DNA from 2 places in the Rhizobium sp. rho-13.1 genome. Region 1 is predicted to be linked to the other one. Evidence: riboswitches for the same ligand, from Rfam matches in the RefSeq annotation. Region 1 holds a riboswitch; the other holds the start of a gene.
The links. Region 1 has a riboswitch for S-adenosylmethionine ahead of EQW76_RS08330 (O-succinylhomoserine sulfhydrylase). Riboswitches for the same ligand answer to the same signal wherever they lie in the genome.

Region 1 (7,587 bases):
GCTCCGGCAAATTCTTCTCCCACGAATGGTCTGGCATCACGCCTGACATAATGGCCGTGGCCAAGGGCATCGGTGGCGGCTTTCCGCTCGGTGCGTGCCTCGCCACTGCAGAAGCTGCCTCCGGTATGAAGGCCGGCACCCACGGCTCGACCTATGGCGGCAATCCGCTGGCCATGGCCGTCGGCGGCGCGGTGCTGGACGTCATTCTTGCCGAAGGCTTTCTCCAGCATGTCAACGACGTATCCCTGGTCTTCCGCCAGGGGCTGGCATCGCTCAAGGACCGTTATCCCGACATCATCGAAGAGGTGCGCGGCCAGGGGCTGCTGCTCGGTATCAAGGCGGCGATCCCGGCTGGCGAACTGCTGCATGCCATACGTGCCGAACACCTGCTGGGCGTTCCCGCCGGCGACAACGTCATTCGCCTGCTGCCGCCTCTCATCGCTACTGCCGAAGACGCCCGCGAAGGTCTCGCCCGCATCGAGCGTGCCGCAGAAGCATTGCGCGCCCAGAAATCCCGCAAATCGGCTTGAATTCTACGTCCGTGGGTTCCGGGCTTCGTGCCCGCCACGGGCGTTTTCATTTTTGGAGCACAGCTAGACATGGCCTCCCCGAAACACTTCCTCGATCTCTCGACTGTTGCGTCAGGCGACCTGCGCAAGATCCTCGATGACGCAATCCTCCGCAAGAAGGCGACAAAGGCTGGTACTGCCGGCCGGCCGCTGGAAGGCAAGATGCTGGCGATGATCTTTGAAAAGCCCTCGACCCGCACCCGCGTCTCATTCGATGTCGGCATGCGCCAGCTCGGCGGCGAAACGCTGTTCCTCTCCGGTACCGAGATGCAGCTCGGTCGCGCCGAGACCATCGGCGATACCGCCAAGGTCCTGTCACGTTACGTCGATGCGATCATGATCCGTACCACCCAGCACTCGCGCATGCTGGAAATGGCGGAGCACGCAACGGTGCCGGTCATCAACGCGCTCACCGACGACACGCATCCTTGCCAGGTGATGGCTGATATCATGACCTTCGAGGAGCACCGTGGTCCGATCAAGGGCAAGACGGTCGCCTGGTCCGGCGATGGCAACAATGTGCTGCATTCGCTGATCGAGGGATCGGCGCGTTTCGGCTATCGCATGAATATGGCGGTCCCCCTTGGCTCCGAGCCGAAGGATCACTATTTGAACTGGGCCCGCAATCAGGGCGCCGAGATCATGCTCAGCCATGATGCCGACCGTGCGGTCGCCGGCGCCGATTGCGTGGTGACCGATACCTGGGTTTCCATGAATCAGGAGCATCGGGCCCGTGGTCACAATGTCTTCCAGCCCTACCAGGTCAATGCGGCTCTGATGGCAGAGGCAGGAAAAGACGCTTTGTTCATGCATTGCCTGCCCGCCCATCGCGGCGAAGAGGTGACTGACGAGGTGATCGACGGCCCGCAATCCGTTGTATTCGACGAGGCGGAAAATCGCCTCCATGCGCAGAAGTCTATTCTTGCATGGTGCCTGGGCGCGATCTGAGATCAACCAAGCCGCCGTTGTAAACGGTGGCTGCCTGGGCGGCCATCCGCCGGCAGCAAGGAGTAGACCCATGCCAGACAGTGCAGCAGCGCTGGGAGAGTTCGGTTATGCCGGCGACGATCATGTTGTGCCCTTCCAGGTCGCGAGCCTCGATGTGCGCGGCCGTGCCGTCCAGCTCGGCCCGATGCTCGACACAATCCTCGAGCGCCACCATTATCCGGCACCGGTGGCAAGGCTGCTGGCCGAAACCATCGTACTCACCGTGTTGCTCGGCACGTCGCTGAAGTTCGAAGGCAAGTTCACTGTCCAGACCAAGGGCGACGGACCGGTCGACCTGCTGGTGGCTGATTTCTCGACACCGGAAAACGTCCGCGCCTATGCCCGTTTCGATGAGGAAGCACTGGCCTCCGCCATCAAGGCCGGACAAACCGAGCCCGAGCAACTGCTCGGCAAGGGCATCCTCGCCTTTACCATCGACCAGGGCCAATATTCGCAGCCCTACCAGGGCATCGTGCCGCTCGACGGATCGTCGCTGGAAGATATAGCCGGCGTCTATTTCCGCCAGTCGGAGCAGATCCCGACCCGGGTTCGTCTCGGTGCCGCCGAGTTGTTCGACCGCGACGAGGCCGGCAAGCCGCGCCATCGCTGGCGGGCAGGCGGCGTCATTGCACAGTTTCTGCCGGACGCGCCGGAGCGCATGCGCCTGCCGGATCTCCACGGCGGCGACGGCGACGAGAACGCCATCGACCACACGGACGACGACGCCTGGGCCGAGGCCCGCTCGCTGCTGGAAACGGTCGATGCCGATGAACTGACCGATCCATTGGTCGGGACCGAGCGCCTGCTCTATCGGCTGTTCCACGAGCGCGGTGCCCGCGTCTACGCCCCGCAACCGGTCTTCGACCGTTGCAGCTGTTCACGCGACAAGATCAAGGGCGTACTGCAGGGATTTTCTGCGGAGGAGATGGCGGAGAGCGAGGAAGACGGGCTGATTTCCGTCACTTGCGAATTCTGCTCGACAACCTACCGCTACGAGGCAGCGGAGATACTGGTCAAAAGCTGATAGAACAGGCGCCGTTTTCGGGCGGCGTCAGTTCAGCGTCCGCATCAGGCCGGGCGAATCCAGCGAGAAAGCCGGGATTTCGACCTCGAACGTTTCGCCTCGGTCGTTTTCCATGGAGTAATGGCCGAACATCATGCCCGAAGGCGTATCCAGCGGGCAGCCGGACGAATATTCATAGGTATCCCCGGGGTTCAACTGCGGCTGTTCGCCGACGACGCCGGGACCGGTGACTTCGTCGACCTGGCCGTTCTGGTCGGTGATATGCCAGTAGCGCGTAACCAGCCGGACTGCCGATGTCGAGTGGTTTGAGATGACGATCCGATAGCCCCAGACATAGCGGCTGTCTTCCGGATCGGATTGCTCCTCCAGATAGAACGGCTCGACGATGACTTCGATATCTCGTGTAAGGGCGCGGTACATCCCAGCCACCTTCAATGAATTTGGTTACGATATCCTCTAGCCTTCAACCTTCGTCAAGGAAGGGAAGCCTAATTAAGGCCAAATGCGATGGCTGACGCGGCCTTTTGAATATTAAGGATAATGTGCGGGGTTAACACGGACCCGGCGTGTCGCCGCCCGGCAAGGCCGGGCAGCCTGTTTGGTATCCGATCAGGCCGAGACCTTCTCCAGCGCCTGGGCGAAATCCTCGATGAGATCGTCCGTGTCCTCGATGCCGGCCGAAAACCGTACAGTGCCGGGGGAAATTCCGAGCTCGGCGCGATCCTCGTCGGTCAGGTTCTTGTGGGTGGTGGTGGCTGGATGGGTGATCAGGCTCTTGGCGTCGCCGAGATTGTTGGAGATCTTGACGATTTCCAGCGCATTCTGCAGCGCGAACGCCGCTTCCTTGCCGCCCTTGAGTTCCATGCAGACCAGCGTAGAGCCGCCGGTCATCTGCTTGGCGATGATATCGGCCTGCGGATGGTCTTTGCGGCCGGGATAGATCACCTTGGCCACCTTGCCGCTGTCGGCAAGGAAGTCGGCAATGCGGCTGGCATTTTCAGTCTGCTGTTTGACGCGCACCGGCAGGGTCTCGGTACCCTTCAGCAGCGTCCAGGCGGTAAACGGCGACATAGCGGGGCCGGTGTGCCGGTAATAGTCCTGCAGGTGCTCGTCGACCCAGTCCTTGTCCGACAGAACGACGCCACCGAGCGAACGACCTTGTCCATCGATATGCTTGGTGGCCGAATAGACGACGATGTGGGCGCCGAGTTCGAGCGGCTTCTGGAACAACGGTGTAGCAAACACATTGTCTACGACAAGCTTGGCGCCGATCTGGTTGGCGAGTTTCGCGACGCCGGCAATGTCTACCACCTCGAGCGTCGGATTGGTGGGGCTCTCCAGGAACATCACCTTGGTGTTCGGGCGTATGGCCTGTTCCCAGTTGGCCAGATCGCGGCCGTCGACCAGCGTGCATTCGATACCGTAGCGCGGCGCCAATGTCTCGACGACCCAGCGGCACGAGCCGAACAGGGCGCGGGCAGCAACGATATGGTCGCCTGCCTTCACCTGGCAGAGAATCGCCGCGCTGACCGCCGCCATGCCTGATGCCGTCGAGCGCGCTTCCTCGGCGCCTTCCAGCATGCACATGCGCTTTTCGAACATGTCGTTGGTCGGGCTGCCATAGCGCGCGTAGATGAAGCCTTCCGTCTCGCCCTTGAAGCGGGCTTCCGCCGCCTCCGAGCTGTCGTAGACAAAACCCTGTGTCAGATAGATTGCTTCGGATGTCTCGCCGAATTGCGAGCGCAACGTGCCGCCATGGACAAGTTGTGTTGCGGGGCGCCAAGTCTTGGTCATGCCATCACCACCTTCGTGATACAAAAAAACCGGTCGCAAAAGCAGACCGGTTTTCAACCCGGTCTTTTTAGCCATTTATTTAACGTGGCTGCAAGCCGACCGGCCAAATCACCACGGGATAAGACTGCAATACTGCCGTTGGCCGCTTGCGTCAATTCCCCGTATTTGGTTTTGTCTGGGGCAAAACAAGGCCCGTATATGGTTTTGTCCGCGACAAAACAAGGATTGAGCACATGGCTCGCGACACTGGAATTTTGGCGGATCGCGCCATTGCCGCTCTTTTCGACGCCGGTCGGCTGACGACCGAAAGGGAGCTCGATTTCGATCAGATCCAGCCGGCGAGCCTTGACCTGAGGTTGGGGGCGAAAGCGTTTCGCGTCCGTGCGAGCTTCATGCCGGGTCCGAACAATCTCGTCTCCGATAAACTGGACCGGCTCAGCCTGCATGTCATCGACCTCAACGAAAGCGCCGTGCTCGAGACCGGCTGCGTCTATATCGTGCCGCTGATGGAGCGTCTCGACCTGCCATCGGACATGTCCGCCTCGGCCAACCCGAAAAGCTCGACCGGCCGCCTCGACATCTTCACCCGCGTCATCACCGATTATGCGCAGGAGTTCGACAAGATCCCGGCCGGCTATTCCGGGCCGCTCTACCTGGAAATCTCGCCACGCACCTTCCCGATCGTCGTGCGCCGTGGTTCGCGCCTGTCGCAGATCCGTTTCCGGATCGGCCATGCCATGCTGTCTGAGCCGGAATTGCTGACGCTGCACGAGACCGAAACTCTCGTCGCCAGCAAGAAGCCAAACGTGACCGGCGGCGGCATCGCACTGTCGATCGACCTCGTCGGCGACGGCAATGGGCTGATCGGCTATCGCGGCAAGCATCACACGGCGGTGGTCGATGTCGACAAGAAGGCCCAGCACGACATTTTCGATTTCTGGGAGCCGCTCTACAGCCGCGGTCGGACCGAGCTTATCCTCGATCCCGACGAATTCTACATCCTGGTCTCGCGCGAGGCGGTGCACGTGCCGCCGGACTACGCCGCCGAAATGACCCCTTACGATCCGCTGGTCGGTGAATTCCGCGTCCACTATGCCGGCTTCTTCGATCCCGGCTTCGGTCATGCGCCAGCCGGGGGACGTGGCAGCCGCGCGGTGCTCGAAGTGCGCAGCCACGAAGTCCCGTTCATCCTCGAGGATGGCCAGGTCGTCGGCCGCCTCATCTACGAGCACATGCTGGAGCTCCCGGCCAGCCTCTACGGCACCGGCGCCGGCTCCAACTATCAGGCGCAGGGCCTGAAACTCTCCAAGCATTTCCGCTTGTAACCAGCCATCCCGACCGGCCATTCCATCTTGACAGCCCGGCCGAACTGTTGGAAGGCTTCGCGCCGTGCGGGTGTAGCTCAATGGTAGAGCAGCAGCTTCCCAAGCTGAATACGAGGGTTCGATTCCCTTCACCCGCTCCAGTCATTTCTTTGTCCGACCCGTTGAGCGGACAGGCAGAGCTTTGAAGCTCTCGCCGCAGATGTGCTACCGCAACACACCTTCCCGAACTTGACACGGCTGTTGTGATAAACTGTAGGTACCAAGGATTTTATTCCTCTTGGCGTCTTTACGAATGTTAACACTTAGATTAACCTCGCGCGTGGATGGGGATGGGACGCCTCGATCTCAAGGCCAGGCGACGATGCTGTCACACGATCAGATATGGAGTGCAATCGACGGGCTTGCCGAGCGGCATGACCTGACGCCCTCCGGCCTCGCGCGTCGTGCAGGTCTCGACCCCACCTCTTTCAACAAATCCAAACGACTGAGTGCCGATGGCCGCCAGCGCTGGCCGTCGACGGAATCCATTGCCAAGGTGCTCGATGCAACAGGGGCCAGCGTCGAGCAGTTCATGGGATTGCTGCGGCCTGGGTCCATGCCGTCAGGCATGCCGGACGGTGCCTTTCCGCCGCAGGCGGGCTCTATTCCGCTGCTGGGCTTTGCGCAGGCCGGAGCAGGCGGCTTTTTCGACGATGGCGGCTTTCCGGCGGGGCAGGGCTGGGATGTCGTCGAGTTCCCGGCGACCCCGGCGCAGAAAGCTGGCGTCTACGCGCTGGAAGTGCAGGGCGACAGCATGATGCCGCTTTATCGCGATGGCGACGTGCTGATCGTCGAGCCCGGTGCGCAGGTCCGGCGCAACGACCGCGTGGTTGTTAAAACGCGTGAGGGCGAGGTCATGGCCAAGGTCTTGCTGCGCCAGAGCCCGAAGTCGATCGAGCTTCTGTCGCTCAATCCGGCCCATCCCAACAGAAGCATCGAGCTTGTCGATGTGGAGTGGATGGCGCGGATCATCTGGGCGAGCCAATAGGAAAGTTGTCTTGATGCGTTCCCCCACTCTGCTGACCGGTGTCACCGGCGCCGTGGCCGTCATGGTCCTGGTCTACGTCGGGCTGACGGCGATGAACCTGCAGCCGCATATCACCTTCGGCGATCCGGCACCGCGCGTGGCCAGTCTCGACAAGCCGCCGGAGAAGCCGGATGCACCGCAGCCTGTGACAGCGGCGCCTGAGCCTACGGCGTCTCCGAAAGTTTCGGAGCAGCCCGCGACTTCCTTGGCGCCGGCGCCGGCGCCGACACCACAAAGTTCAGACAATTCCGCTGCTAGTGAGATGCCGGCCCCCGCGCCGTCGTCATCTCCCGCCGAGCCAGCGCCAGTGTCGCCATCGACCCCGGTTCCACCTTCTGAAGCACCACCGCCGCCCGCCGCTGCAGTGCTGCCGCCTGCTCCGCCTGTCGTGGCGGCTACATCGCCGCGGCCGGCAACTCCGGAGCCGGGCGCAACCGGCCAAATGCTTCCCTCTCCCGAACCCGCGTCGCCCAGCGCTCCCGCTGTCGCGGCCTTGCCGCCCGCTGCCCCGGTAACTGCCACGTCGAAGGAGGCGACAAGCCCGTCGGCGGCATTGCCGGACCGGACGCCGCCGGTTGCCACGGCCGAACCCCCGTCTTCACCGGTGGAAGACAGCGCCATTGCCGACAGAATGGCGCCGCCGCCGATGCCTCCGTCCTCTCCGACTCCGCCGACACCCCCGGTGCCGCTTGCAGCCTCGGTTCCGACGCCGCTGACGAGACCGCAGCCGCCAGCGGAAAAACTTGCCAGCGCCGAGCCTCTGCCTTCGGATGACAAGGACGCGGTCGCATCTTCGGGCAAGCAGGCACCGCCGACGCAATC
Region 2 (7,587 bases), on a different contig from region 1:
GGCTGACCATGACGATGCCGGCATCGACAAGACGGGCACAGGCGGCGCGTGCGTCCGCCGTCAGTTCGCGCGGGTGGTTGGCATGCAACGCCACATAGACCGTCTTGCCGCTCGCCTTCAGCGCGGCCACAAGCGCTGCGTCGATCTTCTGCGGATCGACGACTGGAACGCGGGTGTGGAAGCGGACGATCTTGACGTGATCGATGGCAGCAAGCCCGGCCAGCAGTTCTTCGAGACGCCGGGGCGACAGAACCAGCGGATCGCCGCCGGTGAGGATCACCTCCCAGATCTCCGGATGGGCGCGGATATAGTCGAAAGCGGCATCGAGTTCGCCGGCATCCAGCGTACCCATACCCTGCGGACCGACCATCTCGCGGCGAAAGCAGAATCGGCAATAGACGGGGCAGACATGCACCGCCTTTAGCAGCACACGGTCGGGATAGCGATGGACGATGCCTGTGACCGGGCTGTGGGCCGCATCGCCGATGGGATCGGCACGCTCTTCCGGCGTCACCACCAGCTCTGCCATATCGGGCACGAATTGCCGGGCGATCGGATCATCGGGATCGGTGCGGTCAATCAGTGCGGCAATGGCAGGCGTCAGCGCGATGGCATAACGTTCCGCGACCGCTTCCAGCGACGCCGCGTTTTGCCCATCGACAAGCGATGCCCGCTGGAGATCGTCGACTGTCCTGATCGATCGAATGACGTTCATCTTCCGAACTCCGCAACGGGCGCCCAAAGCACCTGCTCGATGCGGGATGCTCCGGTAGCCAGCATCACCAGCCGGTCGAAACCGAGGGCGATGCCGCTTGCCTCGGGCATGATGGCAAGCGCGTCGAGAAAATCCTCGTCGAGCGGATAGGTTTCGCCGTAGACCCGCGCCTTTTCCGCCATCTCGATCTCGAACCGCCGCCGCTGTTCGACGGCATTGGTGAGTTCGCCGAAGCCATTGGCAAGCTCGACGCCGCAGGCATAGAGTTCGAAGCGCTCGGCGACACGCGGATCCCGCGCCGAGGGCCTGGCAAGAGCGGCCTCGGAGACCGGATATTCGTCAAGGATCGTCGGTCGGCCAAAACCGAGATGCGGTTCGATCTTTTCCACCAGCACCCGGCTGAACATATCCGCCCAGCCATCGTCGCCGGCAACACGCATGCCGAGGCGGTTCATTTCCGCAGCAAGGCAGTCGCGGTCCGTCTGTCCGTCGGCGGCAACCGAGGACAAGAGGTCGATGCCGGCATGCTGCAGGAAGGCCGCCGCAACGCTGATCCGCTCCGGCTCGGCAAAGGGATCGCACTCGGCACCCCGGAACGCCAGCCGCGCAGCCCCCGCGGTTTTCGCCGCCAGTCGCATTATATCGACGCAGTCAGCCATCAGCTGCTCGTAGCCTTCGCCGACCCTGTACCATTCGAGCATGGTGAACTCCGGATGGTGCAAGGGCCCGCGCTCACGGTTGCGATAGACATGGGCAAAGCATGCAATACGTTGTTCGCCCGCGGCCAGCAGCTTCTTGCAGGCAAATTCCGGCGACGTGTGCAGGTAGAAGGGTGCCGCCTGACCGTCGGTCGTCAGGGCTTCTGTAGCGAAAGCATGCAGATGTGCCTCGTTGCCGGGCGATATCTGAAGGGTTGCCGTATCAACCTCGAGGAAGTCGCCGGCTGAAAAAAAACTGCGCAGCGCCGCCTGGATCGCATTGCGGCCGATAAGAAAAGGCCGTCGATCCGCATGGACGCCGGGCGTCCACCAGGGAGATGCTTTTGTCAGGCTGGCGTTCATTCCGCGCTTTCTTTTATAGGATGAGCCGCGACGGGGTGGCTATTTCCACCATTTTAGGTTAGTTGCGCCCCCAAGAAAACATTGCTGCATCAGGGAAACGGGCTCGGTCCGTCCTCTACGATGCAAAAAGCTGCGTTACAAGGAAGTCTTATGGTCAAGGTTATCGCCTCTTCGATCCGCAAGGGCAATGTGCTCGACGTCGACGGCAAGCTCTACGTCGTGCTGACGGCCGCCAATTTCCACCCCGGCAAAGGCACGCCGGTCACCCAGATCGATATGCGCCGGATTTCGGATGGCACGAAGGTTTCCGAGCGCTGGCGCACGACCGAACAAGTCGAGCGCGCCTTCGTCGAGGACGTCAACCATCAGTACCTTTACGAAGACAGCGACGGGTTCCACTTCATGAACCCGCAAAACTACGACCAGGTTACCGTCGATGCCGAAACCATGGGCGACGACAAGGCCTACCTGCAGGAAGGCATGACCTGCATCCTGTCGATGCATGAAGGTATCGCGCTTGCCATCCAGATGCCACGCACTGTGACGCTTGAAATCATGGAGACTGAGCCGGTCGTCAAGGGCCAGACGGCGTCGTCCTCCTACAAGCCAGCCATGCTGTCGAATGGCGTTCGCACCATGGTGCCGCCGCATGTCAATGCCGGCACCCGCGTCGTCATCATGACCGAAGACAATTCCTACGTCGAACGCGCCAAGGACTGATCCCGGACCTGGCACTCCATCTCGATAAAAGGCCCCGAACGCGTGGATTGCGCGTCGGGGCCTTTTTCGTATCCGGGCGAAGTTGTTCAGGCGGGCCGCACCGTCTCCTTGCGGACAATGGGGCGCCGTGCCGGGTTTTGTCCGCGAGCAGCACCCGAGACAGGCTTTGCAGGCGGCGCTGTCGGGTCCGGCGGAACCAGGGCCTGCAGATGCAATACCCGCGGCGACATGAGTTCAAGATAAGCCTCTGAACGGCCGATATAGATCATCGTCGTATCCTTGAGTTCGCCCAGAAGCGCAACCAGGCGCTTCTGGATATCCGGCTCCAGGCCTTCGAGCGTTTCGTCGAGGATCAGCCAGCGCGGCTTGGCGAGCAGGGCATGGGCAAAGCCGACGGCCTTCTGTTCGTCGGTATCGAGCATACGATCCCAGCGGGCGTTCGTATCGAGCTTGCCTTTCAGCCTGCCGAGACCAGCTTTTTCAATCGCCATTTCGAGGTCGGAATCCGGGTAGGCATCGCGTGCCTCGGGGAATGTCATGGCCTCGCGCAGCGTTCCGCTCGGGACATAGGCGGTGTGCGGCATGAACAGCATGTCTTCCGGCGGCGGCAGGTCGATCTCGCCCTTGCCGCAATGCCATTCGCCGGCTAGCGCCTGGAACAACAGCTTGCGGTTCACGCCGTGATCGCCGTTGATCATGATGTGCTCGCCGGCGGTGATCGTCACCGTGCCCTCGCGGATCCGAAAACCGTTCTCGACGATCTCGTCGGACATCTTGGTCGAGACCTCGAGATCCTTCAGCACCATCATGCCAGGCGCAGCGCGGGCGACGTCGATCATGTTGGGCAGGTGATCCTCGATATCCATCTCGACGACCGCCTCGCGAAAATCGGTAACGCGCATCAGCGTCGCGCGCCACTCGGCGATCGGCCCGAAATTGGCGACATACCAGCGCAGTGCCGTGTTCACCTGGTTGAAGGCGCCAACCACCATCATCAGCTGGCCGATGCTGAGGCCGCCCGAGAAGTAGGCTGGCGCCGCCACCAGGATTGGAATGACCAGCACCATCCAGCCGTAGCTCGCCGACACCCAGGTAAGATTGGTGTTGGCGATGGCCAGCTTACGGATAACGCCGAGCACCGAGGAAATATCGCCGTTGATGCGGCGGCGCTCGTTTTCCTGTCCGCCGGCAATGGTGATCGACGGCATGTACTCGTTGGCGTGCATCAGCGCGAAACGCAGTTCGGCCTCCTTGGAGTAGCGGTCGGCATTGAGCCGCACCAGCTTGCCGCCGACGAACTGGCTGAGGAAAGAAGCCGAGGCGGCATAGATAATCGCCGCCCATACCATGTATCCCGGAATGGAAAAGCTGCTGCCGCGAAAATGGAATATGAAGCCGCTCGACAGCTCCCAGAGCACGCCGATGAAGCTGATCAGCAGGATCGTCGACTGGACGAGGCCGATCGCAAGGCCCGTGGTGCTTTCTGCAAGGTTGCGGGCATCCTCATGGAGACGCTGGTCCGGATTGACGCCGATCAGACCAGACGACGCCAGCCGCAGGGCGCGCTTGCCCTTCAGCCACTGATCGACCAGGTCGCGCGCCAGGCCCTCGCGCATGTAGAGCGCCGCCATCTGGTTGAGCCAGGCCTGGATGACGTTGAGCACCAGCAGCGAGCCGGCGATCATGCCGAAGACACCAAGCTGTTTCACGAATTCGTTAAGGTCGCGTCGTGCCAGCGAATCGTAGAATGGCGCATTCCACTCGTTCAAGAGAACCTGCACATAAGCCGTCACGAGAATGATGACGAACAGCGATACCACGAGCGATATGAGCCTGACGCGCACGGGCGAATGCCAGAACGCCGAAAGCATCATCCTCAACCTGTACAGCACACTCAAGTCGTATCCGACGCGCGCATCGCCCTGGACGCTGGGCTTCTCTGTAGTATCAACGGCCATCAAAAAATCCTGATCCTCATCCCTCAGATAGTCATGGCCATCGCACATGTCCATCCATGCGAGCCCGAAGCGCGTAGCGCCAGCGATCCCTGGCCTGGAACCGCCCTCCTCGCCATCAGCTTGCGCTTCAAACCTTATGAAAGCCTTATACGCCCGAATGCCGCTGCAGGTTCACCACGCCGCGCCGCGCATTTACCAACCGGCGATTGATGTTGATTCGAAACCTGTCCAGCGCTATTTAACATCGCGTGGTGATTTGGCCGGCCGGCTTGCAGCCACGTTAAACAAGTCGCTAAATCAGGGCCGCATGCGGACCGGTAGCGATTCGTTTTTTCGCCGCCGGTTTAGTTGATCGAGTAACGCGCATGCCCATTAAGATCCCCGATACACTGCCCGCCTTCGATACCCTCGTCAAAGAGGGCGTGCGGGTGATGACAGAGACGATGGCCGTCCGTCAGGATATCCGTCCGCTGCAGATCGGGCTGCTCAACCTGATGCCCAACAAGATCAAGACCGAAATACAGATGGCGCGCCTCGTCGGCGCCTCGCCGCTGCAGGTCGAGTTCTCGCTGATCCGCATCGGTGGGCACAAGGCGAAGAACACTTCCGAGGAGCATCTCCTGTCGTTCTACGAGACCTGGGAGGAGATCAGGCATCGCAAGTTCGACGGCTTCATCATCACCGGTGCGCCGATCGAGTTGCTCGACTTCGAGGAAGTCACCTACTGGGACGAAATGCGCCAGATCCTCGACTGGACGACCACCAACGTTCATTCGACGCTGAACGTCTGCTGGGGTGCGATGGCGGCGATCTACCATTTTCACGGCGTGCCGAAGCACCTGCTGAAGGAAAAGGCGTTCGGTGTCTACCGGCACCAGAACCTGAACCCGTCCTCGGTCTATCTCAACGGCTTTTCCGACGACTTCGGCGTGCCCGTGTCGCGCTGGACCGAAGTCCGCCGCAAGGATGTCGAAACCGTCCCTGGCTTGGAAATCCTGATGGAATCGCCGGAAATGGGCATTTGCCTTGTGCACGAGAAGACAGCAAGGCGGCTCTACATGTTCAACCACGTCGAATACGATTCGACGTCGCTGGCAGACGAATATTTCCGCGACGTCGATGCCGGCATCCCGATCAAGATGCCGCACGACTATTTCCCGCACAACGATCCGTCCCTGACGCCGCCCAACCGCTGGCGCAGCCACGCTCATCTGTTCGTCGGCAACTGGATCAACGAGATATACCAGACGACACCTTACGACATGGCCGACATCGGCTTGCAGAAATAGTCACGTCCCCGGGACGGAGGTCTGATTCCGCCGGCAGGCGGGTTGCGGATAGCGGCGAATGGAGGCAGGGTCGGCGCCTCGCATTAGAGACGAATGGGATGAGGACATGACGGACAGCACTTTGCAGCGCGAAGTTTTCGGCAAGACTGCGGCCGGCGAGACGGTACACCGCGTCAAGATTACAGGCGGCGGGCTGACTGCCCATGTCATCAGCTGGGGAGCGGTGATCCAGGACCTCCGGCTTGAAAACCACGCGCCGGCCCTGACGCTTGGCTTCGACAACTTCGAAAGCTACGAAAAGCACTCCGCCTATTTCGGCGCAACGCCCGGCCGCTGCGCCAACCGAATCGCCGACGGCAGGTTCACGCTCGACGGCAAGACGTACCAGCTGGACCTGAACGAGAACGGCGTAACCCATCTGCACGGCGGCTTCGACAATATCGCCCTGCGCAACTGGACGATCGTCGAGCATGCCGCCGACCGCGTCGTCCTCAAGATCGTAGATCCCGATGGCCGCAGCGGCTATCCCGGCAACTGCACGATCCAGGCTACCTACTGGGTCCACGGCAATGGTGAGCTATCGGTAATCTACGAGACCACGACAGACCAGCCGACCATTGCCAATGTCTGCCAGCACGCCTACTTCAATCTCGACGGCCGCGACGATGCGCTCGACCACGACATCATGATCGCAGCCGACCACTACCTGCCGACCGATGCGCGGCAGATCCCGACCGGCGAGATCGCTCCCGTCGCCGGCACGCCCTTCGACCTGAGAGAAATGGGCCCGATGAAGCGCTTCGTCGACGGTGAACAGGTACTATACGACCACAATTTCTGTTTATCGCTGGAGCGCACGGCCAAGCGCGCCGTTGTTCTCGCCCGCAGCATCAATTCCGGCGTAACGCTCGAAGTGCGTACGACGGAACCGGGCGTCCAACTCTACGCCGGCTTCAAGCTCGACGTCCCCGTCCCCGGCATTGACGGCAAGATGATGGGTCCGTTCGCCGGTTTCTGCCTGGAGACGCAGATCTGGCCCGACGCCATCAACCAGCCGGGCTTTTCCTCCGCTTCGCTCCATCCCGGCGAAGTCCTGCGCCAGGAAACGGACTACATTTTCACGAAGAACTGAGCGCGCAGCCTTCGCTGGTCGCAGGCCAAGCGACCAGCGCCCAAGAGATACCTTGCAAAGTGGTCCTACATAGGTTCTAATCCGAACCCATGGATAGAACCAGTTTGATTTCCGAACTGAATGGGCGCGGCTTGCGGGATGCGGCAGCGAGCGGGCCGCTTTACAGGCGTTTGGCGATAGCGCTGACCGGGCTTATTCAAGAAGGACTGTTGAAACCGGGCACTGCATTGCCGGCCGAGCGCGATCTCGCCGAAGGACTGCAGCTCGGCCGTGTCACCGTGCGCACCGCCTATCGCGACCTGCTGACGGCAGGCACTCTGGAGTCGCGGCACGGCAGCGGTACTTTCGTCTCCCAGAAGGTCGAGCGGATGGAACAGTCGCTCTGGCGCCTCTCCTCCTTCTCCGCCGATATGCGCTCGCGCGGTCGCTCGCCGGCGGCAAAAATCCTGTCCCGGAGCGTTTCCATGCCGACGCCCGAGGAGACCTTCCTGCTCGGCCTCGGCGTCGACGAACCGGTGCTGCGGCTCGACCGATTGCGGCTGGCCGACGGACTGCCGCTCGCCATCGAACGCGCCGTCGTCCCGACCCAGTTCCTGGCCGAAGACGCGGCCGGCGAGAGCTCCCTTTACGATGCCCTGACTGCCAACGGGTTCCGCCCGGTTCATGCCCTGCAGCGGCTGACCGCAGTCACCCTCGACCCATCCTCGGCCGC

Region 2: another riboswitch for S-adenosylmethionine. It lies ahead of metA (homoserine O-succinyltransferase); the one in region 1 lies ahead of EQW76_RS08330 (O-succinylhomoserine sulfhydrylase).

Annotation. Positions count from the first base shown of each region.
Region 1 is NZ_SCFL01000002.1:380,467-388,053, forward strand. It holds gene EQW76_RS08310 (aspartate aminotransferase family protein) at 1-530, shown strand, start outside; gene argF (ornithine carbamoyltransferase) at 600-1,517, shown strand; gene EQW76_RS08320 (Hsp33 family molecular chaperone) at 1,588-2,580, shown strand; gene apaG (Co2+/Mg2+ efflux protein ApaG) at 2,608-3,000, opposite strand; gene EQW76_RS08330 (O-succinylhomoserine sulfhydrylase) at 3,190-4,374, opposite strand; SAM riboswitch at 4,421-4,499, opposite strand; gene EQW76_RS08335 (2'-deoxycytidine 5'-triphosphate deaminase) at 4,608-5,699, shown strand; tRNA gene EQW76_RS08340 (tRNA-Gly) at 5,766-5,839, shown strand; gene EQW76_RS08345 (helix-turn-helix transcriptional regulator) at 6,061-6,726, shown strand; gene EQW76_RS08350 (thermonuclease family protein) at 6,740-7,587, shown strand, end outside.
Region 2 is NZ_SCFL01000003.1:160,521-168,107, reverse strand. It holds gene EQW76_RS12025 (lysine-2,3-aminomutase-like protein) at 1-715, opposite strand, end outside; gene epmA (EF-P lysine aminoacylase EpmA) at 712-1,776, opposite strand; gene efp (elongation factor P) at 1,927-2,496, shown strand; gene EQW76_RS12010 (ABC transporter ATP-binding protein/permease) at 2,583-4,454, opposite strand; SAM riboswitch at 4,693-4,773, shown strand; gene metA (homoserine O-succinyltransferase) at 4,820-5,743, shown strand; gene EQW76_RS12000 (aldose epimerase family protein) at 5,850-6,875, shown strand; gene EQW76_RS11995 (GntR family transcriptional regulator) at 6,965-7,587, shown strand, end outside.